Regions from separate parts of the Streptomyces sp. NPDC017993 genome, predicted to be linked through region 1. Evidence: riboswitches for the same ligand, from Rfam matches in the RefSeq annotation. Region 1 holds a riboswitch; the other holds the start of a gene.
The links. A riboswitch is a leader RNA that binds a small molecule or an ion and turns the genes downstream of it on or off. The one in region 1 is predicted to bind glycine.
Positions count from the first base shown of each region.

Region 1 (11,398 bases):
CGCTCAGCAGCTTCTGGACGAATGGTCCGCCGTGGTGGACAGCGCCGGACGCTGACCAGGGCCCCACCGGCGTACCGCGATTCGGTACGTCGGTGGGGCCATTGGGATCACGTGTCGCCGACGTGCGACGATGTGCGGCATGTCGCAGGAGCGCCCCGATCGGAGCACCACCAAGAAGCCCGCCGCGCGCCCCGATGCGTCCATGTCGCTGCTGACCAACGTGATGGACCACAGCCTGGACGACGGATACGCGGAGGCCGCCGAGCGGAAGTCCGCGGCGGGCGTGAGCGGACTGCCGCGCACCTTGCGCGCGAAATTGGGTCTTGCGGCCGGCCTGGTGCTGGCGGCGGTCGTGGTGACCGTGGGTGCAGCGCAGGCGCGGATAGCGGCGCCGACGCTGGCCAAGGAACACGAAGAGCTGATCAACCGCATTCAGCGGGGCACCGCCGAGGCGGACAAGCAGCAGAAGCGGGTCGACGCGACGCGGGACGCCGTCAGCAAGATGCAGAGCGACGCGCTCAAGGCGCACGGCGGCGGCAGGGCCGAACTGCTGGCGCTGCTGGCCGGTTCGACCCAGGTCACCGGGCCCGGCGTGAAGCTTGTCGTGGACGACGCCAAGCAGGCGGAGTCCAGTGGCGGCGGGCCGCGTGAGAGCAGTGGTTTCTCGGACACCGGCCGGGTACGTGACCGGGACATGCAGCGAGTCGTCAACGGCCTCTGGGAGTCAGGGGCGGAGGCCATCTCTGTCAATGGGCAGCGGCTTACGTCACTCTCGGCGATCAGAGCCGCCGGAGACGCCATACTGGTCGACAACAAGCCACTGGTGCCGCCTTATACGGTGCTGGCGGTGGGGGACGGGCAGCGGCTCAGCACCGCGTTCCAGGACAGTGCCGACGGTCAGTACCTGCACGTGCTGCAGGAGAACTACGGCGTGCGGACCAGGATTTCCGCCGAGGCCGAGGTCACGTTGCCGCCCGCACCGAGTTTGACCGTACGTACAGCAAAGCCACAGGCCGGTGCCGCGAAAGCGGACGGCACCGACACAGGGAAGGGCACATCGTGATCGCCGTACTGGGCCTCATCGTGGGAGTCGTGGTCGGACTTGTGGTCCGACCCGTGGTGCCGACGGTGGTCGAGCCCTACTTGCCGATCGCTGTCGTGGCGGCGTTGGATGCCGTGTTCGGCGGCCTGCGCGCGATGCTGGACGGCATCTTCGACGACAAGGTCTTCGTTGTCTCCTTCCTGTCGAATGTCGTCGTCGCCGCACTGATCGTCTTCCTCGGTGACAAGTTGGGCGTCGGCGCGCAGCTCTCCACCGGCGTCGTCGTCGTGTTGGGCATCCGGATCTTCTCCAACGCTGCCGCGATCCGCCGGCACGTCTTCAGGGCGTGAGGCGGATGGCAACCGACGAGACACCGGAGCCGGAGAAGAACGGGCCGGACCCGGAGAAGAACACGCCGGACCCGGAGCAAAACACGCCGGAGTCTGCGAAGAGCCAGCCGGAGCCGCCGAAGGACCGCGGTCCTGCCGACCGCCGGCCGCTGCCTCCGGAGAGCCGTGACGCCGCCGAGCGCGCTTCGGGGGAAAGAGAGTCGAAGACACCGGAATCGGACGCCGAAGCACGACAAGCGGACAAACCGGCGGACGTCGGCCCCGAGCCGGACGTCGGCCCCGAACCGGGGGACGGCTCTTCCGAGCGGCCGGACACCCCTGACGAAGCGCCGGCGGCAGACAAGCCGGAGGGCCGCCGGGAGACCGGTCGGCAGCGGCTCTTCGCGAGCCTGTGGCCGCCGCGGCTGACGCGAGCTCAACTGATCGTCGCCCTGCTGCTGTTCATTCTCGGTCTGGGCCTGGCGATTCAGGTACGTTCCACAAGTGACAGCAGCGCGCTGCGAGGTGCGCGCCAGGAGGACCTGGTGCGCATCCTGGACGAGCTGGACAACCGCTCCCAGCGGTTGACGGACGAACAGCGGCGTCTGGAAGGGCAGAAGACCGAGCTGGAGAACAGCTCGGACCAGGCCGAGGAGGCCCGTAAGCAGACCGTGGAGAAGGAACAGCAGCTGGGTGTGCTGGCCGGGACCGTCGCGGCCCAAGGGCCCGGCATCACCCTGACCATCAACGACCCGACGCGCTCCGTCGAGGCGGACAAACTGCTGGACACCATCCAGGAGCTGCGGGCGGCCGGAGCCGAGGCCATTCAGGTCAATGATGTGCGCGTCGTCGCGGACACCTATCTCTCCGATGTCCGAGGCGGGGTGGAGATCGACGGCAAGCGGGTCACACAGCCGTACCGCTTCAAGGTCATCGGCAAGCCCGAGGACCTGGAACCGGCGCTGAACATCCCTGGTGGGGTGGTCCAGACGCTGGAAAAAGAGCAGGCCACGGTGGCTGTGACCCGTCAGGGGAAGATCATCGTGAACGCCTTGCGAGAGGCGAAGCGGCCTGACTACGCTCGGTCGTCATCGCAGTGAGGCGCAGACGTATGTCGATGGCCCGGGGAGGGCATGACGTAGCGGGGGGTCGACGCACCGTGCGCGTGGTGTGTGGTGGAAACTGTCTGAAGGCCACGGACGTTCACAGGATGTCCGGATGGGCCGATGTGTGCATCGAGGGTTCGTCCTGCCCCACGGGCGGGTCTGTTTCGTTCAAGGGGAATCGCCCGTGAAGTTGTTTGGAAAGCTGTTCGGCAAGAGCGCACGACAGGAGGGCGGCAGCGGCTCGGCGCGGCACCGCGCTCCGCGCCAGTCCGACGAAAGTGCTGTGGGTGAGGACCGTCCGCTCTTCCGAGACGAGGTCGGCGGTCCGTCCGGGGGGCATGGGGCGGGTTCTGTTGACCCCTCCGGTGCCGGGCGCATAGGTTCCCAGGAACCATCAGCCTCAAGCACGGGTGGAGGGTTGGCCTTGCCGGTATGTACGAGGTGTGGGCACCGGAACGCCGAGGCGAGCCGGTTCTGCTCCAACTGCGGTGCGCCGCTGCGCGCGGGGGCTCAGCCCGAGCGCCCGTCCGAGACGACCTCGACCATCTCCATCTCGGGACTCGAGGCGTACGACGCGGAGGCGACCGGGCAGACCCCGACGCCGTCGCTCTCCCCGGAAGCCCAGGCGGCGGTCGACGCTCTTCCGCTGGGTTCGGCGTTGCTGGTGGTCCGCCGGGGTCCGAACTCCGGCAGTCGCTTCCTGCTGGACAGCGACCTGACGACGGCGGGTCGTCACCCGCAGAGCGACATCTTCCTCGACGATGTGACGGTCTCGCGCCGTCACGTGGAGTTCCGTCGTGGCCAGGACGGTCTGTTCACGGTCGCCGACGTCGGCAGCCTGAACGGCACCTACGTCAACCGTGAGCGGATCGACTCGGTCGCCCTCGCCAACGGTGACGAGGTCCAGATCGGCAAGTACCGCCTGGTCTTCTACGCGAGCCAGCGAGGCGTCGGTATCTGACCGACCAGGGAAGGCATATGCGCCATACACCGACAGGCGGTGCCGGTTCTGCCGGCGCCGCCTCCTCGGACGGCAAGCCGGTGAGCATCGGCACGGTGCTCACCTTGCTGCGCGAGGAATTCCCCGAGGTCACCATCTCCAAGATCCGGTTCCTGGAGGCCGAGGGGCTGGTCGAGCCGAAGCGCACCCCTTCCGGGTACCGCAAATTCACCCCAGGAGACGTCCAGCGGCTGGCAGGCGTCCTGCGGATGCAGCGGGACCACTATCTGCCGCTGAAGGTCATCCGGGAGTATCTGGACGCCCTGGAGCGCGGCGAGCGGGTGCAGCTGCCCGCCCAGGCGGCGCCCTCCAGGGATCTGGTGGACGGCGTCGACGATCCGGACGAGGAGCGGCCGACCGCTGCCCGGATCGGCCGGGAGGAGCTGCTGGCAGCCGCCGAGGTCGACGAGGCGGCGCTGGTCGACTGGGAGTCGTACGGCCTCATCGTCGCCCATGCCGACGGCAGCTACGACATCGAGGCCGTCACCGTCGCCAAACTTGTCGCGGACCTCGGACGCTTCGGTCTGGAGCCGCGGCATCTGCGTGCCGTCAAAGCCGCTGCCGAGCGCGAGGCCGGCCTGGTCGAACAGGTGGTTGCACCCCTTCGGCGGCACCGCAACCCTCAGACCAGAGCCCATGCCGAAGCCACCGCCAGAGAGCTGGCAACGCTGTCGGTGCGGCTGCATGCGGCATTGGTCCAGACCGCTCTGCGGGTGCGCCTGTAGTCGGCAAACGAGTGCCCGACTACCCAAACCGGCCGGGCACGTCCTAGGGTTGCTGTGTGAACGAGCTCGACGTCGTGGGTGTCCGGGTGGAAATGCCTTCCAGCCAACCGATCGTGCTCCTGCGGGAGGTGGGAGGCGACCGATACTTGCCCATTTGGATCGGGCCAGGGGAGGCCACCGCCATCGCTTTCGCCCAGCAGGGCATGGTCCCTGCCAGGCCGCTGACGCATGACCTTTTCAAGGACGTGCTCGAAGCGGTGGGCCAGGAGCTGACGCAGGTCCGCATCACGGACCTGCGCGAAGGGGTGTTCTATGCCGAACTGGTCTTCGCCAGCGGCGTGGAAGTGAGCGCGCGTCCGTCCGACGCGATAGCGCTCGCCCTGCGCACCGGAACGCCGATCTTCGGTACCGATGGTGTGCTGGACGATGCGGGGATCGCGATCCCGGACGAGCAGGAGGACGAGGTGGAGAAGTTCCGTGAGTTCCTCGACCAGATCTCGCCCGAGGACTTCGGTACCAACAGCCAGTGATGCCGGCGGGCCGGAGACCTAATTCCGGCCAAACTGTTAGCCCTTCCCCGTGTCAGGTCACGAGAAACCACTCGTAGGGTGATTATCACTCGGCGTGGCGAGCGCGGCGATCGTTGACGCACCCGGGGTGACTGCATACCGTCGATATGGCAGGTCCCGTCCGGGACGTGGAGGACGGAGGGCGGCGTGGCAATCACCGGCGACGGTATGGCGGCGGAAGGGGCGTTGCCGCTCCACTCGGGTGCAGCAGCGAATCGTGCACCGGCGCAGGTGGCCGCAGTGTCGGCGGACGGCGAGACGCAGACCATCGGCTACCGCGGTCCGACCGCGTGTGCGGCAGCGGGGATCACCTACCGGCAGCTCGACTACTGGGCCCGTACGGGCCTGGTGGAACCGAGCGTCCGCCCGGCGTACGGCTCCGGGACCCAGCGGCTCTACAGCTTCCGGGACGTCGTCGTTCTCAAAATCGTCAAACGGCTGCTCGACACCGGGGTCTCGCTGCAGAACATCCGTACCGCCGTCCAGCATCTGCGCTCGCGTGGGCTGGCGGATCTGACGCGGATGACGCTGATGAGCGATGGCGCGACGGTCTACGAGTGCACCTCGCCCGATCAGGTCGTGGATCTCCTCCAGGGCGGCCAGGGCGTCTTCGGTATCGCCGTCGGCGTGGTCTGGCGGGACGTGGAGGGCGCGCTCTCCCAGCTGCACGGCGAGCGGGTGGACACCGGCGAGACGCTCATCGGGAAGAACCCGCAGGACGAGCTGGCGCGGCGCCGCAACCGGGCGGGCTGAGCGCCGCACGCGCTTTCCGGCCATGCCACACGCGCATTTCGGTCCGGTGAGCGGGGCGATTGTCAGTGGTGTGGGGGAGCATCGGTGGTGTGAGACCTGCGCCGACGATCCTGCATCTGGACATGGATGCGTTCTTCGCGGCCGCCGAACAGGCGGCCAAGCCCAGCCTGCGCGGTAAGCCCGTGGTGGTCGGCGGGATCGGGCCGCGTGGGGTGGTCTCCACGGCATCGTACGAAGCCCGTGTCTTCGGCATCCGTTCGGCGATGCCCACAGCTCAGGCGCGTCGTCTGTGCCCCAACGCCGCGTATCTCAACCCGCGCTTCACCCTCTACCGCCAGGTGAGTGAAGCGGTGATGCATTTGCTGCACGGGCTGTCGCCCCTGGTGGAGCCGCTGAGCCTGGACGAGGCGTTCGTCGATCTGGAGGCCGGCGGTGTCGCGGCGGAGACGTCCGCCGTCCGCGCCGTGGGGGAGCGACTGCGGCGCGACATCCGGGAGGCCACCGGCCTGACGGGCTCGGTGGGGCTCGCGGGGGCCAAGATGCTGGCGAAGATCGCGTCCGAGGCGGCGAAACCGGACGGGCTGGTGGTGATCGAGCCGGGCACCGAGCGGGAGCTGCTGGGGCCGATGACCGTGCGGACCCTGCCCGGGGTCGGGCCCGCCACTGCCGAGGCGCTGCGCCGGGCCGGGATCACGACGATCGCGGAGACCGCGGAGGCCGGTGAGGCGGAGCTGGTGCGCCTGCTGGGAAAGGCGCACGGCGCCGGGCTGTACGCGATGGCACTGGGCCGGGACGACCGGCCGGTGGTGGCGGAGCGGGACGCGAAGTCGATCTCGGTCGAGGACACCTTCGAGGTCGATCTGACCGACCGGACCCGGGTGCGGTCCGAGGTGGTGCGCCTCGCGGACCGCTGTGTGCAGCGGCTGCGGGCGGCCGGGCGCTCCGGACGTACCGTCGTGATCAAGGTGCGGAGCTATGACTTCTCGACGCTGACCCGCTCCGACACGCTCCGTGGGCCTACCGACGACCCCTCTGTCGTGCGGGAGGCCGCCATCCGGCTGCTGGAGACCGTGGACACCACGGGCGGGGTGCGGCTGCTGGGCGTCGGGGTGAGCGGGCTGGCCGACTTCACGCAGGAAGACCTCTTCGCCCAGGTGGCGACCGAGCGGGAGGCCGCGGAGACGGCGAAGGCGGCGCAGGAGCACACGGCGGACGAGGAGGGCGAGCGGGAGCCGCGGGAGCAGCTGCCGCGTCGCTGGCTGCCGGGGCTGGACATCGTGCACGACGAGTACGGCGCCGGGTGGGTGCAGGGGAGCGGGGTCGGGCGAGTGACCGTCCGCTTCGAGACGCCGTGGTCCGCACCGGGAAGGGTGCGGACCTTTGCCGTCGAGGACCCGGCGCTGCGGCCCGGGGAGCCACTGCCACTGGTGCGGGCGGAACCGCCCGAGGCTCAGTCCTCCGAACCGGCGATCCGGCCGAAGTCCTTGTCACCCGCGGAGGAGACCGCGTCGGAGGCCGGGGAGGAGATATCCAGCCGGTAGTGGTGGTAGAGCTGAAGCTCCTGCTCGGGGGAGAGGTGCCGGCCGACGCCGAAATCGGGGGCGTCCTTGATCAGCTTGCGATCGAAGGGGATGCGCAGGCCCTCCTCGGCCAGCTCGCTCGGCTCCAGAGGGACGAAGGCGTCCCTGCTGAAGAGGCCGGTGCGCACGGCCGCCCACTCCGGTTCCCCGGTCGCGTCGTCGAGATAGACCTCGTCGACGGTGCCGATTTTTGTGCCGTGACGGTCGAACGCCTTGCGGCCGATCAGGCTCCGGGGATCGATGTCGGTTTGCACGGCCCCTCCATGTGGTCGCAACTGCACTGTCACCACTACCAAACGGCACATTTCATGCCCCGGCCACTCGAAAGTTCCTCCGGGAGGCGCGCTGGTAGGCTGGCGAATGGCTGCAGACCCCATGCGGGAGAGTCCTTTGTCGTTCGCGACGGGGGCGCCGAAGGAGCAAATCCTCCCCGGAATCTCTCAGGCACACGTACCGCATGGACGAGGTCACTCTGGAAAGCAGGGCGGGCCACGGACAGGCACAGCGCCGGAACCCTTCCTCACCGACGGTGAAAGTCGGACCGCAGCGCGCGGGCCGGTGAAGCTCTCAGGTTGAGATGACAGAGGGGGAGGCCGTCCGGGCACCAGCGCCGTGGTGCCCCTCGTAGGTCGTATGACCAGGAGGCCCCCGCAGATGACCACCAATCGCATCTCCTTGACCGAGCTGGAGCGCGGTACCCCCTTCGAGCACCGCCACATCGGGCCTGACCACGAGGCGCAGGCGAAGATGCTCGCGCATGTCGGATTCGGGTCGCTGGACGAGCTCACCGCCACCGCCGTACCCGATGTGATCAAGAGCGCCGAGGCGCTCGGGCTGCCCCAGGGCCGCTCCGAGGCCGAGGTCCTGGACGAGTTGCGCAGCCTCGCGGACCGCAATCAGGTCCTGTCCTCCATGATCGGCCTGGGGTACTACGGCACGTTCACGCCGCCGGTGATCCTGCGGAACGTCATGGAGAATCCGTCCTGGTACACGGCGTACACGCCGTACCAGCCGGAGATCTCGCAGGGCCGGCTTGAGGCCCTGCTGAACTTCCAGACCATGGTCGCCGACCTGACGGGTCTGCCCACCTCCGGCGCCTCCCTCCTGGACGAGGGCACCGCCGCCGCCGAGGCCATGTCGCTCGCCCGCCGGGTCGGCAAGGTCAAGCAGGGCGTCTTCCTGGTCGACGCCGACTGTCTGCCGCAGACCATCGCCGTGCTCCAGACCCGCGCCGAGCCGACCGGTGTCGAGGTCGTCGTCGCGGATCTCGGTGACGGCATTCCGGCCGAGATCGCCGAGCGTGGCGTCTTCGGTGTGCTGTTGCAGTACCCGGGTGCCTCCGGCGCGGTGCGCGACCCGCGCGCGATAATCGCGCAGGCCCAGGATCTGGGCGCGGTCGTCACCGTCGCCACCGACCTCCTCGCCCTGACGCTGCTGACCTCGCCCGGCGAGCTCGGCGCGGACATCGCCGTCGGCACGACCCAGCGCTTCGGCGTCCCGATGGGCTTCGGTGGCCCGCACGCGGGCTTCATGGCCGTACGCGAGAAGTTCGCCCGCAGCCTGCCCGGCCGCCTGGTGGGCGTCTCCGTCGACGCCGACGGCAACAAGGCCTACCGCCTCGCCCTGCAGACCCGTGAGCAGCACATCCGTCGCGAGAGGGCCACCAGCAACATCTGCACCGCGCAGGTGCTGCTCGCCGTCATGGCCGGTATGTACGCGGTCTACCACGGCCCGGACGGCCTGGCCGGCATCGCGCGGCGCACCCACCGCTACGCCACCCTCCTCGCCGAGGGCCTGCGGGCGGGCGGTGTGGAGATCGTGCACGACGCCTACTTCGACACGCTGACCGCGCGGGTGCCCGGCCGCGCCGCCGAGGTCGTGGCCGCCGCCCGCGAGGCCGGCGTCAACCTCCGCCAGGTCGACGCCGACCTCGTCGGCATCGCCTGTGACGAGACCACCGGCCGTGGGCAGCTGGCCGGTGTCTTCGGTGCCTTCGGCGTCCGGGCCGACATCGAGCAGCTGGACGCGGCCGCGGGCGAGGCGCTGCCGCAGGCACTGCTGCGCACCGACGCCTACCTCGGTCATCCGGTCTTCCACCAGTACCGTTCCGAGACCGCGATGCTGCGCTACCTGCGCACCCTCGCCGACAAGGACTACGCGCTGGACCGCGGCATGATCCCGCTCGGTTCGTGCACGATGAAGCTGAACGCCACCACCGAGATGGAGCCGGTCACATGGCCGGCGTTCGGCCAGCTGCACCCCTTCGCGCCGGCCGGTCAGGCGCAGGGCTACCTCACCCTGATCCAGGAGCTGGAGGAGCAGCTGGCCACGGTCACCGGCTACGACAAGGTCTCCATCCAGCCGAACGCCGGGTCCCAGGGCGAGCTGGCCGGCCTGCTCGCCGTGCGCGCCTACCACCGTGCCAACGGCGACGAGCAGCGCACCGTCTGCCTGATCCCCTCCTCGGCGCACGGCACCAACGCCGCCAGCGCCGTGATGGCCGGGATGAGGGTCGTCGTCGTCAAGACCGGCGAGGACGGTGAGGTCGACGCCGACGATCTGCACGCCAAGATCGACAAGCACCGGGACGAGCTGGCGGTCCTGATGGTCACCTACCCCTCCACGCACGGTGTCTTCGAGGAGCACATCACGCAGATCTGCGCCGCCGTGCACGACGCGGGCGGCCAGGTCTACGTCGACGGCGCCAACCTCAACGCGCTGGTCGGCCTCGCCGAGCCCGGCAAGTTCGGCGGCGACGTCTCGCACCTCAACCTGCACAAGACCTTCTGCATCCCGCACGGCGGTGGCGGCCCCGGCGTCGGCCCGGTCGGTGTCCGGGCCCACCTGGCGCCGTACCTGCCCAACCACCCGCTGCAGCCCGCCGCCGGCCCGGAGACGGGTGTCGGCCCGATCTCGGCGGCGCCGTGGGGCTCGGCCGGCATCCTGCCGATCTCCTGGGCATACGTCCGGCTGATGGGCGGCGAGGGCCTCAAGCGCGCCACCCAGGTCGCGGTGCTCGGCGCCAACTACATCGCCAAGCGCCTGGAGCCGCACTACCCGGTGCTCTACACCGGCCCGGGCGGGCTGGTCGCCCATGAGTGCATCATCGACGTCCGGCCGCTGACCAAGGCGACCGGCGTGAGCATCGACGACGTGGCCAAGCGGCTCATCGACTACGGCTTCCACGCGCCGACGATGTCCTTCCCCGTGGCCGGCACGCTGATGATCGAGCCGACCGAGAGCGAGGACCTGGGCGAGCTGGACCGGTTCTGCGACGCGATGATCGCCATCCGCGCGGAGATCGAGAAGGTCGGGTCGGGGGAGTGGGACAAGGACGACAACCCGCTGCGCAACGCCCCGCACACCGCGAGCGCGCTGACCGGCGAGTGGGAGCACTCCTACTCCCGCGAGGACGCCGTCTTCCCGGCGGGCGTCGTCGCGGCGGAGAAGTACTGGCCGCCGGTGCGGCGGATCGACGGCGCCTTCGGCGACCGTAACCTCGTCTGCTCCTGCCCTCCGCTGGAGGACTACGACGGCTGACGTCCGTCACCGCACATCAAGGGCCCTCGGCAGATCCTGCCGGGGGCCCTGTTGTTCTGCCGGTGCGCTCGGGTCAGGCGGCGGTGACGACCCGGGTGCCACCGAGCGGCCGGTTCGGGGCGATGACCTGCCCGTCCGGAAGGAGCTCACCGGTGTCCTCGAAGAGGAGGACGCCGTTGCACAGCAGGCTCCAACCCTGCTCCGGGTGGTGTGCCACAGGATGCGCGGCTTCCCGGTCGGTGGAGTCTGCTGACGGGCAGGGCGGCTGGTGCTGACACATGGATGTCGTCTTTCGCTGCGGTGTGGTGAACGTCGTCGTGCGGCTCGATGAGGTGGTCATGGCCGCTCCCCCGTTTCCTCGGTCGGTTCCAGTGTTGCCCTCCGGAGGCGTTTCCGCAGGGATTTCGCAGCAGCGGTACTCACTCGATACTGACGTGTCACCCGTGCGGGCGGTTGCTCCCAATTACGCAGATACTCAGGCGGGTTGGGAGTGGTAAGCGTGGGCTAGGCCGCGCGGGTGAGACAGCGAAGCGCCCCGCGGCCGGACGGGGCCGCGGGGCGCGCTCTTGCGGGACGGCGTGCGCCGGTCCGAAGCCGGAGCCGGCGTCCCGGGGTCAGGCGGGCGAGCCGAGCAGCGGTCCCGGCGTCACCCGTAGCGTGAGCCGCGGCAGCAGATCGGCGACGCGCTGCGGATGGTGGGCGGTGATGCCCGGCGGTGCGGGCGCCAGCGGTACCAGCAGGTCACCGGGGGCGG
Region 1 is NZ_JBIRGO010000008.1:381,675-393,072, reverse strand. Features, by position in the region: gene ACH4FH_RS17830 (sugar phosphate nucleotidyltransferase) at 1-55, shown strand, start outside; gene ACH4FH_RS17825 (DUF881 domain-containing protein) at 131-1,063, shown strand; gene ACH4FH_RS17820 (small basic family protein) at 1,060-1,392, shown strand; gene ACH4FH_RS17815 (DUF881 domain-containing protein) at 1,398-2,471, shown strand; gene ACH4FH_RS17810 (FHA domain-containing protein) at 2,590-3,438, shown strand; gene ACH4FH_RS17805 (MerR family transcriptional regulator) at 3,456-4,202, shown strand; gene ACH4FH_RS17800 (bifunctional nuclease family protein) at 4,259-4,732, shown strand; gene ACH4FH_RS17795 (MerR family transcriptional regulator) at 4,919-5,524, shown strand; gene ACH4FH_RS17790 (DNA polymerase IV) at 5,614-7,065, shown strand; gene ACH4FH_RS17785 (PRC-barrel domain-containing protein) at 6,975-7,358, opposite strand; glycine riboswitch at 7,473-7,570, shown strand; gene gcvP (aminomethyl-transferring glycine dehydrogenase) at 7,759-10,644, shown strand; gene ACH4FH_RS17775 (DUF5999 family protein) at 10,718-10,924, opposite strand; gene ACH4FH_RS17770 (hypothetical protein) at 11,259-11,398, opposite strand, start outside.

Region 2 (11,398 bases), on a different contig from region 1:
GGTGCAGACCCGCGGCGACCAGACCGGCGAAGTGCGCCATGTCGACCATCAGGTAGGCGCCGACCTCGTCCGCGATCCGGCGGAACTCGGCGAAGTCCAGCTGCCGCGGGTACGCGGACCAGCCGGCCACGATCAGCTTCGGGCGGTGCTCCTTGGCGAGGCGCTCGACCTCTTCCATGTCGACGAGGTTGCTCTTCTCGTCGACGTGGTAGGGCACCACGTTGTAGAGCTTGCCGGAGAAGTTGATCTTCATGCCGTGGGTGAGGTGCCCGCCGTGTGCGAGGTTCAGGCCCAGGATGGTGTCGCCCGGCTTGATGAGGGCGAACATGGCGGCGGCGTTGGCCTGCGCGCCGGAGTGGGGCTGGACGTTCGCGGCCTCGGCGCCGAAGAGGGCCTTGATCCGGTCGATGGCGATCTGCTCGACGACGTCGACGTGCTCGCAGCCGCCGTAGTAGCGGCGGCCGGGGTAACCCTCGGCGTACTTGTTGGTCAGGACCGAGCCCTGGGCCTCCATGACGGCGAGGGGAGCGAAGTTCTCCGACGCGATCATTTCGAGGGTGGACTGCTGGCGGTCGAGCTCGGCGTCGACGGCGGCGGCGATGTCGGGGTCGAGCTCATGGAGGGAGCTGTTGAGAAGCGACATGAGTCTTTCCTGGAGGGGTCAGGCGGCGCGGTGGGGCCCCGGACCGAGTCCGGGGGAGCTTCCGCTTGGGCGGTGGCGGGGTGCCGGAGCGGCGGGCCGGGAGGGCTCAGCCGGCGGCGAAGGCGGTGTACTCGTCGGCCGAGAGCAGGTCGTCCGGCTCGCCGCTCACCTTCACCTTGAACAGCCAACCGCCCTCGAACGGGGCGGAGTTCACCAGCGACGGGTCGTTCACGACGTCCTCGTTGGTCTCGGTGATCTCACCGGTGACCGGGGCGTAGAGGTCGCTGACCGACTTGGTCGACTCCAGCTCACCGCAGGTCTCGCCCGCCGTGACCGTGTCCCCGACCTCGGGAAGCTGCACGAAGACGACATCGCCGAGCGCGTTCGCCGCGTGCTCGGTGATGCCGACCGTCGAGACGCCGTTCTCGGCGGTCGACAGCCACTCGTGCTCCTTGCTGTAGCGCAGCTGCTGGGGGTTGCTCATGGCTCGATTCTCCTGTACGCGAGGGTGTGATCGTGAATGGGGTCTTGCACAGTGAGACGCGTGGGGCGCGCCGGTGTCACGACTGCCGGGGGCAGCGCTGGACCGGCGTCACTTCTCCCGCTTGTAGAAGGGAAGCGCGACGACCTCGTACGGCTCATGGCTTCCACGGATGTCCACCGCGACACCCTCGGCGCCCGGGGTGGCGTACGCCGCGTCGACGTAGGCGATCGCCAGCGGCTTGCCCAGCGTGGGCGAGGGCGCACCGGAGGTGACCTCGCCGATGACCGTGCCGTCGGTGGCGACGACCGCGTAGCCGGCGCGCGGGACCCGGCGGCCCTGCGCGATCAGCCCGACGAGCTTGCGCGGCGGCGCGGACTCGGCGCGCCGGGCGGCCTCCTCCAGGGCGGTGCGGCCCACGAAGTCACCGTCGTTGGTGGTCTTCTCGAACTTCACGACCCGGCCCAGACCCGCGTCGAACGGCGTGGTCGCGGTGGTCAGCTCGTGCCCGTACAGCGGCATGCCGGCCTCCAGGCGCAGCGTGTCGCGGCAGGACAGGCCGCACGGGACGAGCCCGACGTCCTTGCCGGCCGCGGTCAGCGCCTCCCAGAGGGCGACCGCGTCCGCGGGCCGGACGAACAGCTCGAAGCCGTCCTCGCCGGTGTAGCCGGTGCGGGCGATCAGCGCGCTCACGCCGGCGACCGTGCCGGGCAGGCCCGCGTAGTACTTCAGGCCGTCCAGGTCGGCGTCCGTCAGGGTCTTGAGGATGCCGGGGGACTCCGGGCCCTGGACGGCGAGCAGGGCGTAGGCCTCGCGGTCGTCGCGGACCTCGGCGTCGAAGCCGGAGGAGCGCTCGGTCAGCGCGTCGAGCACCACCTGGGCGTTGGAGGCGTTGGCGACGACCATGTACTCCCGGTCGGCAAGCCGGTAGACGATCAGGTCGTCGAGGATGCCGCCCCCGGCCTCGCAGATCATGGTGTAGCGGGCCCGGCCGGTCTTGACGCCGCCGATGTTGCCCACCAGCGCGTAGTCGAGGAGATCGGCGGCCTGCGGGCCGGTGACGGTGATCTCTCCCATGTGGGAGAGGTCGAAGAGGCCGGCCCGGGTGCGGACGGCGACGTGCTCGTCGCGTTCGCTGCCGTAGCGCAGCGGCATGTCCCAGCCGGCGAAGTCGGTCATGGTCGCGCCGAGCGCACGATGCGTGGCATCCAGCGCGGTACGGCGAGGGGCATCAGTCATGGTTCTGGGCTCCCAGGCATGGGTGAACAAGACGTTCTCCCCATCTGTCATCGGAACCTGAGAGGTTCACCGGGATCCCGCGAACGGACCCGGTTTGCACCTTGGGTGGAGCCGCCCGTCAGCCGGGCCGTGGCTCGCTTTTCAGATCTGCCTCGCCCGCGCGGTATCGGGGCCTGAGAGATTCAAGGGAGGACTTGCTCCTTCGGCGCCCCGCCGTGGCGGCGAGGACTCTCCCGCGCGGATTCAAGCGGCCGGTATGGAGTTGGCGGTGCACGGGGTGAGCTGAGCTGTGCACCTGGCGCCGACATCATTGCACGGGATCGCCGGATGCAGGAGTCCCGGTCGCCGCCCCGCCCCGGGCGGTCGCCGTGGTCCGGCGGATCGGGCAATCGCCTTGATGGGCATTACCTTTTCTTGACACTCTTCGGGAAAGGGACGGACTCTGGCCGGGCCCGCAAGTGACCGGGAGGGGCGATGACGGTGCACAAGGATGCCGCACTCGCGACAACGTCAGGGGTCGCGGGCGCCGCGGTGCCCCGGCCCATACGCTCGCCCCTGGCCGTGGTCAGGCCGGGGCGCAGCGCGGAGGTGCTGGATCTGAGGGGGACGCCTCAGACCGGCGAGGCGGCCGAGATGCACTTCCCGGCCGGTGACCTCGTGGTGGTCTCCGGGCTGCCGGGCAGCGGCAAGAGCACGCTCATGCACCGCATCGTGCCGGCGCTGGACGGCCGGGGTGGCGCGGTGCACCGCATCGACTCGCAGGACGTCCGGGTCCGCTGGGAGCGCGGCAGGCTGCGCCGGCTGCCGTACGGGGTGTACCGCCCGCTGGTCCGTGCCGCGCACTACCTGGGGCTGCGCCGCGCGCTGCGCTCCGGCGACAGCGTCGTGGTGCACGACTGCGGGACGCTGGCGTGGGTGCGCCGCTGGATCGCGCGGTCGGCCCGGCGTGGTGGCCGTGGGCTGCATCTGGTGCTGCTCGACGTCCCGCCCGAGGTGGCGCTGTCCGGGCAGGAGTCGCGGGGGCGCGGGGTTTCCGGGTACGCCTTCGCGCGGCATCGCAGGGCGGTGAGCAGGCTCGTCGGCGGGGCCGAGGCGGGCCGGCTGCCGAGGGGGTTCGCCTCGGCGGTGCTGCTGGACCGGCCGGCGGCGAGCGCGCTGGAGACCGTCAGCTTCGACTGAGGCGGTGAGGGGCGGCGTCTGCCGGGCCCCGCTCGCCGTCGAAGATCGCCCGCCGATGGCCGCCTTCGGCTGCCGCCACGTCGGCCGCTAGGGTCTTTGGCCAGATAGGGCGGTTTGGAACGGGTGGGTGGACATGAACTTTCCGGAGCAGGGGATACCGCAGCTGACGTGGCCTGCGAACGAGCTGGAAGAGGTGCTGTCCGCGTCGGTCGGGCACCCGGGTGCCGGTGGCCGGATCGTGGAGGTGCTGGGTCGCAGCCGGGTGTGGGTGCCACTGCCCAACGGCGGCGGCCCGGACAGCGCGGGACCGGGGGCCGGCGGCCTGGATATGCCCACCGTCGAGATCGGTGGCGCGGCGTATGTCCCGGTCTTCAGCTCCGAGCAGGAGTTCCTGCGGGTCGTCGGTTCCCACATGTCCTTCACCGTCGCGCCCGCCCAGGAGTTCGCCCGTGGGCTGCCGCCGCTGATCGGTATCGCGGTCAACCCGGACGGCACGGTCGGCGTCCCGCTACCGCCGCCCGCGGTGGCCGAATTGTGCCGGGTGGGGCGGGCGGAGGCGGACGGACCGGCGCGCGGCGGCCGGGTCCGGCTCTTCGAGCCGGACTGGCAGGATGAACCGGTGGACTTCCTGGCCGCCGCGGGGCTGGAGTTCTCCGGTGCCGGATTTGTCCTGAGTGCCCGGCGTGCCCTGGCAAGTGTCGAGGGCGACACGCCCGCGCTGTTCGTCGGTGTTCAGGTCGAGGCGGCCCCCGCCGCCCTGCACGACGGCACCGCCCGCGAGGCGGCGCTGGCGGCCCTGGGGCGCGCGCTCGGCGCGGTGCCCGTGCGCTGGCCCGTGCAGCTCGTCATGCTGGACATCGCCCTGGGGGACCCGGTCGCCGACTGGATGCTCCAGCGGGTGCGGCCCTTCTACTCTCGGGAGCACTCGTAAGCTGGTTGGATGACGGGCGGGTGCAACCCCACGTGCCCTGCTGACAGAAGGGACGGACCACGTGAGCGCGGGTGCGCATCAGGGAGCGGCCGCGGCCGGACAGGTCGAGCAGATGCTGCAACAGGTCTCGCCCGGTCGCTACGACACCTATGAGGCGCTGCTGCACGCGCTCGCCGCGAGCCAGGTCTGGATGCTGCTGTGGCAGGGCCGGGCCGGTATGCCCGACGCGCAGTACGGAAACATGGAGGTCGAAGGCCTCGGCTACGCGCCGTGCGTGACCTCGGCGCCCGAGCTGGCCGCGTCCGGCTGGAACCGCGACCACGAGCTCGTCACCGGCCTCGAAATCGCCGCGTCGCTCTTCCCCGACCGATGGGGCCTGTGGCTGAATCCGCACGCTCCCGGCGGCGGCGTCGGCATCCCGTGGCTGGATCTGCGCCGTATCGCCGGCGGTCTCGACCGGCTGCCGGCCGGGCCGCTGCGGGTCTCCGAACCGGTCATCGACATCCCGCAGTTCTACGCCCTCCTGGCACAGAACGCCCACCGGACGCCCGCCGTGCGTTCGTTGCGCCGGGCCTGGGTGCAGCCCGCCCTCGGTGCCCCTTATCTGGCGATCGGTCTCGATCTGTACGACACCGGCCAACAGGCGGTGGAGTCGGCGCGATTGATGATCCAGCAGTCGATCGGTGCGGTTCCGGACGGGCTGCCGGTCTCGACGGTCGCGATGAATGACGAATACGACCCGGTCTGCATGTGGATGCGGGCGTCCGCGCGCCCCTTCTTCGACCGTGACGGATACGCCCAGCCCCCGGGTCAGCCGCCCGCCCCCGCGCCCTCCTACGGCTACGGTTTTCCGCGTCCCTACTGACGCCGACGGTGCCGAGGCGCGCCGTCCTTCGGGCTGAATTGCCCCTGTATGCCCCTCGGTTGAGGCGACCCGCGAGGCTTGATCATTCCGCTCAGGCGGCCCGGCTGTCCGTATAACGGAAGGCCGTGAAGCACATCACAGTTGCGCATCCTTTCACCGTGAGGACTGGTGAGTGATCGCGAATCGGATGAAGACTCCCGCAGCAGAGGGCTTCGGCCCTTTGTACGAGCGTCATTCAGATCGGCGTCGCGTGAATCTCCGAAACTTCACACTGCGAACTCTCGCGATGCCCGCGCCACGTGCACCAGTGATGTGAATCAGGCCGCTACAGCGGCGGGCATTGGGCCGGCCACCGTCGGCCGAGAGGGGTCAAAAGCACCGTGACCGCACCGATCGAGACCACCGGGGCGGCTGCTGAGGCGCAGCCGGAAGCGGTGCTGAAAGGCGTGGAGAGCAAGCGCATCGAAGGGCGCTCGCTCGGGCAGATCGCCTGGCTGAGATTCCGGCGCGACAAGGTCGCGGTGGCCGGTGCCATCGTTGTCATCCTGCTCGTCGCGGTCGCCGCGCTCTCCCGGCCCCTCCAGTCCCTGCTGGGTCTGGACCCCAACAGCCCGAACCAGTCGCTGATCGACCCCAACACCACGCTGCCCAAGGGTGACTTCGGCGGCATGAGCGCCGATCACCCCTTCGGCGTCGACCCCAAGTTCGGCCGCGACCTGCTCGCCCGGATCCTCGAGGGCTCGTGGGTGTCGCTGATCGTGGCCTTCGGCGCGACGCTGCTTTCGGTGGCCATCGGTAGCGTCCTCGGCGTCGTCGCCGGCTTCTACCGCGGGCGCGTCGACGCGGTGATCAGCCGGATGATGGATGTCTTCCTGGCCTTCCCGCTGCTGCTCTTCGCCATCGCGATCTCCGCCTCGCTGCAGGGCGGCGCGTTCGGCCTGGAGGGTCTGCCGCTGCACATCTCGGTGCTGATCTTCGTGATCGGCTTCTTCAACTGGCCGTACATGGGGCGCATCGTGCGGGCGCAGACCCTGTCGCTGCGGGAGCGGGAATTCGTGGACGCCGCGCGCGGCATGGGTGCGCGCGGGCCGTTCATCCTCTTCCGGGAGCTGCTGCCCAACCTGGTGGGCCCGATCATCGTCTACTCCACGCTGCTGATCCCCTCCAACATCCTCTTCGAGGCGGCGCTGAGCTTCCTGGGCGTCGGCATCCAGCCGCCCCAGGCTTCCTGGGGCGGAATGCTCAACCAGGCGGTCAAGTACTACGAGGTCGATCCCCAGTACATGATCGTCCCCGGCCTCGCGATCTTCGTCACCGTGCTGGCGTTCAACCTGCTCGGTGACGGTCTGAGGGACGCGCTGGACCCGCGCAGCCGCTGACGCCTGCCGGGCACCCGCACCGCCCAGATGTCTCAACAGTTGTTTGACGTTTCTCGACGAACGAAGGGGACACCGACCATCATGCGAAGGTCAGTTCCGGTCGCGGCTATCGCGGCCCTCACCAGTGCGGGCCTTTTGCTGGCCGGCTGCAGTGGGAGCAAGGACTCCAAGAACGGCTCCGGCGAGGCCAACGCCGCGACCAAGGGGATCGTCAACGCCTCCGATAAGAAGGGCGGCACGGTCAACTACGCGCTGAGCGACGCTCCCGAGTCGTTCGACCCGGGCAACACGTACTACGCCTTCGTCTACAACTTCAGCCGGCTCTACGCGCGCCCGCTCACCACCTTCAAGCCGGGCCCCGGCACGAAGGGCAACGAGCTGACCCCGGACCTCGCCAAGGGGATGGGCAAGCCCACCGACGGCGGCAGGACCTGGACGTACAAGCTGCGCGAGGGCGTGAAGTACGACGACGGCTCCGTGATCACGTCCAAGGACGTGAAGTACGCGGTCGAGCGCAGCAACTTCGCGCGTGACACCCTCTCGCTGGGCCCGAACTACTTCCAGCAGTTCCTCAAGGACAACGACGGCGGCTACAAGGGTCCCTTCAAGGACAAGGACAAGGCCGGTCTGAAGTCGATCGAGACGCCCGACGACCAGACGATCGTCTTCCACCTCAAGAAGCCCTTCGCCGAGTTCGACTACCTGGTGAGCGCCCCGCAGACCGCGCCGGTGCCGCGGGCCAAGGACAAGGGCGCGGAGTACACCAAGGCCGTGGTCTCCTCCGGGTCGTACAAGTTCGAGAACTACGAGGAGGGCAAGCAGCTCACCCTCGTCCGTAACCCGCACTGGTCCGCGAAGAACGACCCGCTGCGCAAGCAGCTGCCGGACAAGATCGTCCTGAAGATGAAGGTCGCCCAGTCGACCATCGACAAGGACCTGCGGTCCGGCAACACCCATGTGGACCTCGCCGGTCGCGGTGTCGACGGCCAGACCCAGGCCCAGCTCCTGACGGACCCCGACGAGAAGGCGAACACCGACAACGCCCTCGGTCAGCGTGTCGTCTACACGGCCCTCAACACCAAGGTGAAGCCGTTCGACAACATCGAGTGCCGCAAGGCCGTCGAGTACGCGATCGACAAGAAGGCCGTGCAGACCTCGCTCGGCGGCCCGATCCGCGGTGAGGTGGCCTCCACGGTCCTGCCGACCGACATCGACGGCTACCAGAAGTTCGACCTGTACCCGCAGAAGTACGACGGGGACAAGCTGGACCTCACCGAGGCCAAGAAGCACTGGGACAAGTGCGGCGCCGGCAAGACGAACACCACGATCCTCGCGCGCAACGACCGCCAGGACGAGATCGACGCGGCCACCACGGTCATCGACTCGCTGAAGAAGATCGGCGTCAACGCCAAGATCCAGAGCTACCCGAGCAGCAAGTACTTCTCGGACTACGCGGGTGTGCCGAAGTTCAACAAGAAGAACAACGTCGGCCTGATCATGATGCAGTGGGGCTCGGACTTCCCGACCGGCTACGGCTACCTGCAGCAGATCCTGAACGGCAAGGCGATCAGCCAGTCCGGTAACACCAACCTGTCCGAGCTGGACGACCCGGCGATCAACAAGCTGCTCGAGAGCGCCATCGCCGACACCGACAAGGCCGCGCGCGAGAAGGCGTACGCCGAGATCGACAAGAAGACGATGGAGCAGGCGGCGATCGTTCCGCTCACCTACTTCAAGGTCCTGCTGTACCGCTCGCCCAAGGCCACCAACCTGGTGTCCACCTCGGCCTTCAGCGGTCAGTACGACTACCTCAACATCGGCGTCAAGAAGTAGCAGCCCTGGAAGGCAGGTGAAGGCATTGGTGTCCGCGGGCCGGTCGCTACCGGCCCGCGGCACCGACGCCGCATCCCCGTGTTCTCGTACATCATCCGCAGGTTGATCAGCGCAGTGATCCTGCTGCTGATCGTCAGCGCGGTCACTTTCGGCATCTTCTTCCTGCTGCCGAAACTGGCCGGGCAGAGCACCGACCAGCTTGCCCAGCAGTACATCGGAAAGGCCCCCACGGCCGCGGACATCGCGGCGGTGAAGAAGAACCTCGGCCTGGACAAGCCCGTGTACGAGCAGTACTGGGACTTCCTCAAGGGCATTTTCGTCGGCGTCGACTACAAGTTCGGGCCGGAAGTGGCCAAGTGCCATGTGCCGTGCTTCGGTTACTCCTTCAAGACGCACATCGAGGTCTGGCCCGAGATCCAGTCCAGGCTCCCGGTGACGCTGTCGCTGGCAGCCGGCGCCGCCGTGGTGTGGGTCGTCTCCGGTGTCGCCACCGGTGTGCTCTCCGCGCTGCGCCCCGGCTCGCTCTTCGACCGGATGGCCATGGGCGTCGCCCTGGCCGGCGTCTCGCTCCCCATGTTCTTCACCGGCGCCCTGGCGCTGGCCCTCTTCACCTACCAGTGGCCGATCTTCGAACGCAGCGACTACGTGCCGCTGATGGAGGATCCCTTCCTCTGGGCGCGGACCCTGGTCCTGCCCTGGGTCACCCTGGCGTTCCTCTACTCCGCGCTCTACGCCCGGCTCACCAGAGCGGGCATGCTGGAGACGCTGAGCGAGGACTACATCCGTACCGCCCGCGCGAAGGGCCTGCGTGAGCGCAAGGTGGTCGTACGGCACGGTCTGCGGGCCGCGCTCACCCCAATCATCACGGTCTTCGGCATGGACCTGGGCCTGCTGCTCGGCGGTGCGCTGATCACCGAACAGGTCTTCTCGCTCAAGGGAGTCGGCGCCTTCGCCGTCGAGGCGATCAACGCCAACGACCTGCCGAACATTCTCGGCGTCACCCTGCTCGCCGCGTTCTTCATCGTCATATGCAACCTGGTGGTGGACGTTCTGTACGCCGCCGTCGACCCGCGGGTGAGGCTCTCGTGACCGACTCCTCCGAGGACAAGACCGAGACGGCCGGACCGGCCGCGAGCACGCCCGGCGACAAGCCGGTGGCCGAGCCCACGACCGCGTCCACGGTCGCGTCCACGAAAAAAGCTGCCGTCGTGACCGAGCCCGTGGCGAAGGAGGCCGGGACCCCGGCCGCCTTCCTCGAAGTGCGGGACCTGAAGGTGCACTTCCCGACGGACGACGGCATCGTGAAGTCCGTCGACGGCCTCTCCTTCACGCTGGAGAAGGGCCGCACGCTCGGCATCGTCGGCGAGTCCGGCTCCGGCAAGTCGGTGACCTCGCTCGCCGTCATGGGCCTGCACCGCGCGTCCCGCCAGCAGCGCAGCAAGGTCGATATGTCCGGCGAGATCTGGCTGGACGGCAAGGAGCTGGTCTCCGCCGATCCGGACGAGGTGCGCCGGCTGCGCGGCCGCGAGATGGCGATGATCTTCCAGGATCCGCTCTCCGCGCTGCACCCCTTCTACACCGTCGGCCAGCAGATCGTGGAGGCGTACCGCGTCCACCACGACGTCGACAAGAAGACCGCCCGCCGCCGGGCCGTCGAGATGCTCGACCGGGTCGGCATCCCGCAGCCCGACAAGCGGGTCGACGACCATCCGCACCAGTTCTCCGGCGGTATGCGCCAGCGCGCCATGATCGCGATGGCGCTGGTGAACAACCCCGAGCTGCTGATCGCGGACGAGCCGACCACCGCCCTGGACGTCACCGTCCAGGCGCAGATCCTGGACCTGATCCGCGATCTCCAGAAGGAGTTCGGCTCGGCGGTCATCATCATCACCCACGACCTGGGTGTGGTGGCCGAGCTGGCCGACGACCTGCTGGTGATGTACGGCGGCCGGTGTGTGGAGCGCGGCCCCGCGGAGAAGGTCTTCTACACGCCGCAGCACCCCTACACCTGGGGCCTGCTCGGCTCGATGCCGCGGATCGACCGCGATCAGACCGACCGGCTGATCCCCGTGAAGGGTTCGCCGCCCAGCCTGATCAATGTGCCGTCCGGCTGTGCCTTCAATCCCCGTTGCCCGTACGCGGACGTCCCCAAGGGCAACCTCACCCGTACGGTGCGCCCCGAACTGCGCCAGGTGGAGGGCGGGCACTTCTCCGCCTGCCACATGTCGCAGGAGGAGCGGGAGCGTATCTGGACCGAAGAGATTGCGCCGAAGCTGTGACCGAGACGACTGACGACGAGAGCAAGAAGATCCCGCTGCAGAAGGGATCGGCGGACGAGGGCGCGCAGGACAGCCACCGCCGGGTCGCTCCGCAGGATTCCGACGCCGAGCCGCTGCTGCGGGTGCGCGGTCTGGTCCGGCACTTCCCGATCACCAAGGGCCTGCTCAAGCGGCAGGTCGGCGCGGTGCAGGCGGTCGACGGCATCGACTTCGACGTCCGGCCGGGGGAGACGCTCGGTGTGGTCGGCGAGTCCGGCTGCGGCAAGTCGACGATGGGCCGGCTGATCACCCGGCTCGACGAGCCGACCGGCGGGTCCATCGAGTTCGAGGGCAGGGACATCACCCACCTGTCCCCGGGCAAGCTGCGGCCGATGCGCCGCGACGTCCAGATGATCTTCCAGGACCCGTACGGGTCGCTGAACCCGCGGCACACCATCGGCGGGATCATCGGCACCCCCTTCCGCCTCCAGGGCGCCGAGCCCGAGGGCGGGGTGAAGAAGGAGGTGCAGCGGCTGCTGGAGCTGGTGGGCCTGAGCCCGGAGCACTACAACCGCTACCCGCACGAGTTC
Region 2 is NZ_JBIRGO010000010.1:271,085-282,482, reverse strand. Features, by position in the region: gene glyA (serine hydroxymethyltransferase) at 1-643, opposite strand, end outside; gene gcvH (glycine cleavage system protein GcvH) at 750-1,127, opposite strand; gene gcvT (glycine cleavage system aminomethyltransferase GcvT) at 1,236-2,363, opposite strand; glycine riboswitch at 2,515-2,609, opposite strand; gene ACH4FH_RS20725 (AAA family ATPase) at 2,838-3,542, shown strand; gene ACH4FH_RS20720 (enhanced serine sensitivity protein SseB) at 3,676-4,473, shown strand; gene ACH4FH_RS20715 (enhanced serine sensitivity protein SseB C-terminal domain-containing protein) at 4,535-5,338, shown strand; gene ACH4FH_RS20710 (ABC transporter permease) at 5,719-6,717, shown strand; gene ACH4FH_RS20705 (ABC transporter substrate-binding protein) at 6,799-8,550, shown strand; gene ACH4FH_RS20700 (ABC transporter permease) at 8,629-9,639, shown strand; gene ACH4FH_RS20695 (ABC transporter ATP-binding protein) at 9,759-10,829, shown strand; gene ACH4FH_RS20690 (ABC transporter ATP-binding protein) at 10,826-11,398, shown strand, end outside.
Region 2: it holds a riboswitch for glycine, as region 1 does, so the genes downstream of both, gcvT (glycine cleavage system aminomethyltransferase GcvT) here and gcvP (aminomethyl-transferring glycine dehydrogenase) in region 1, are expected to answer to the same signal.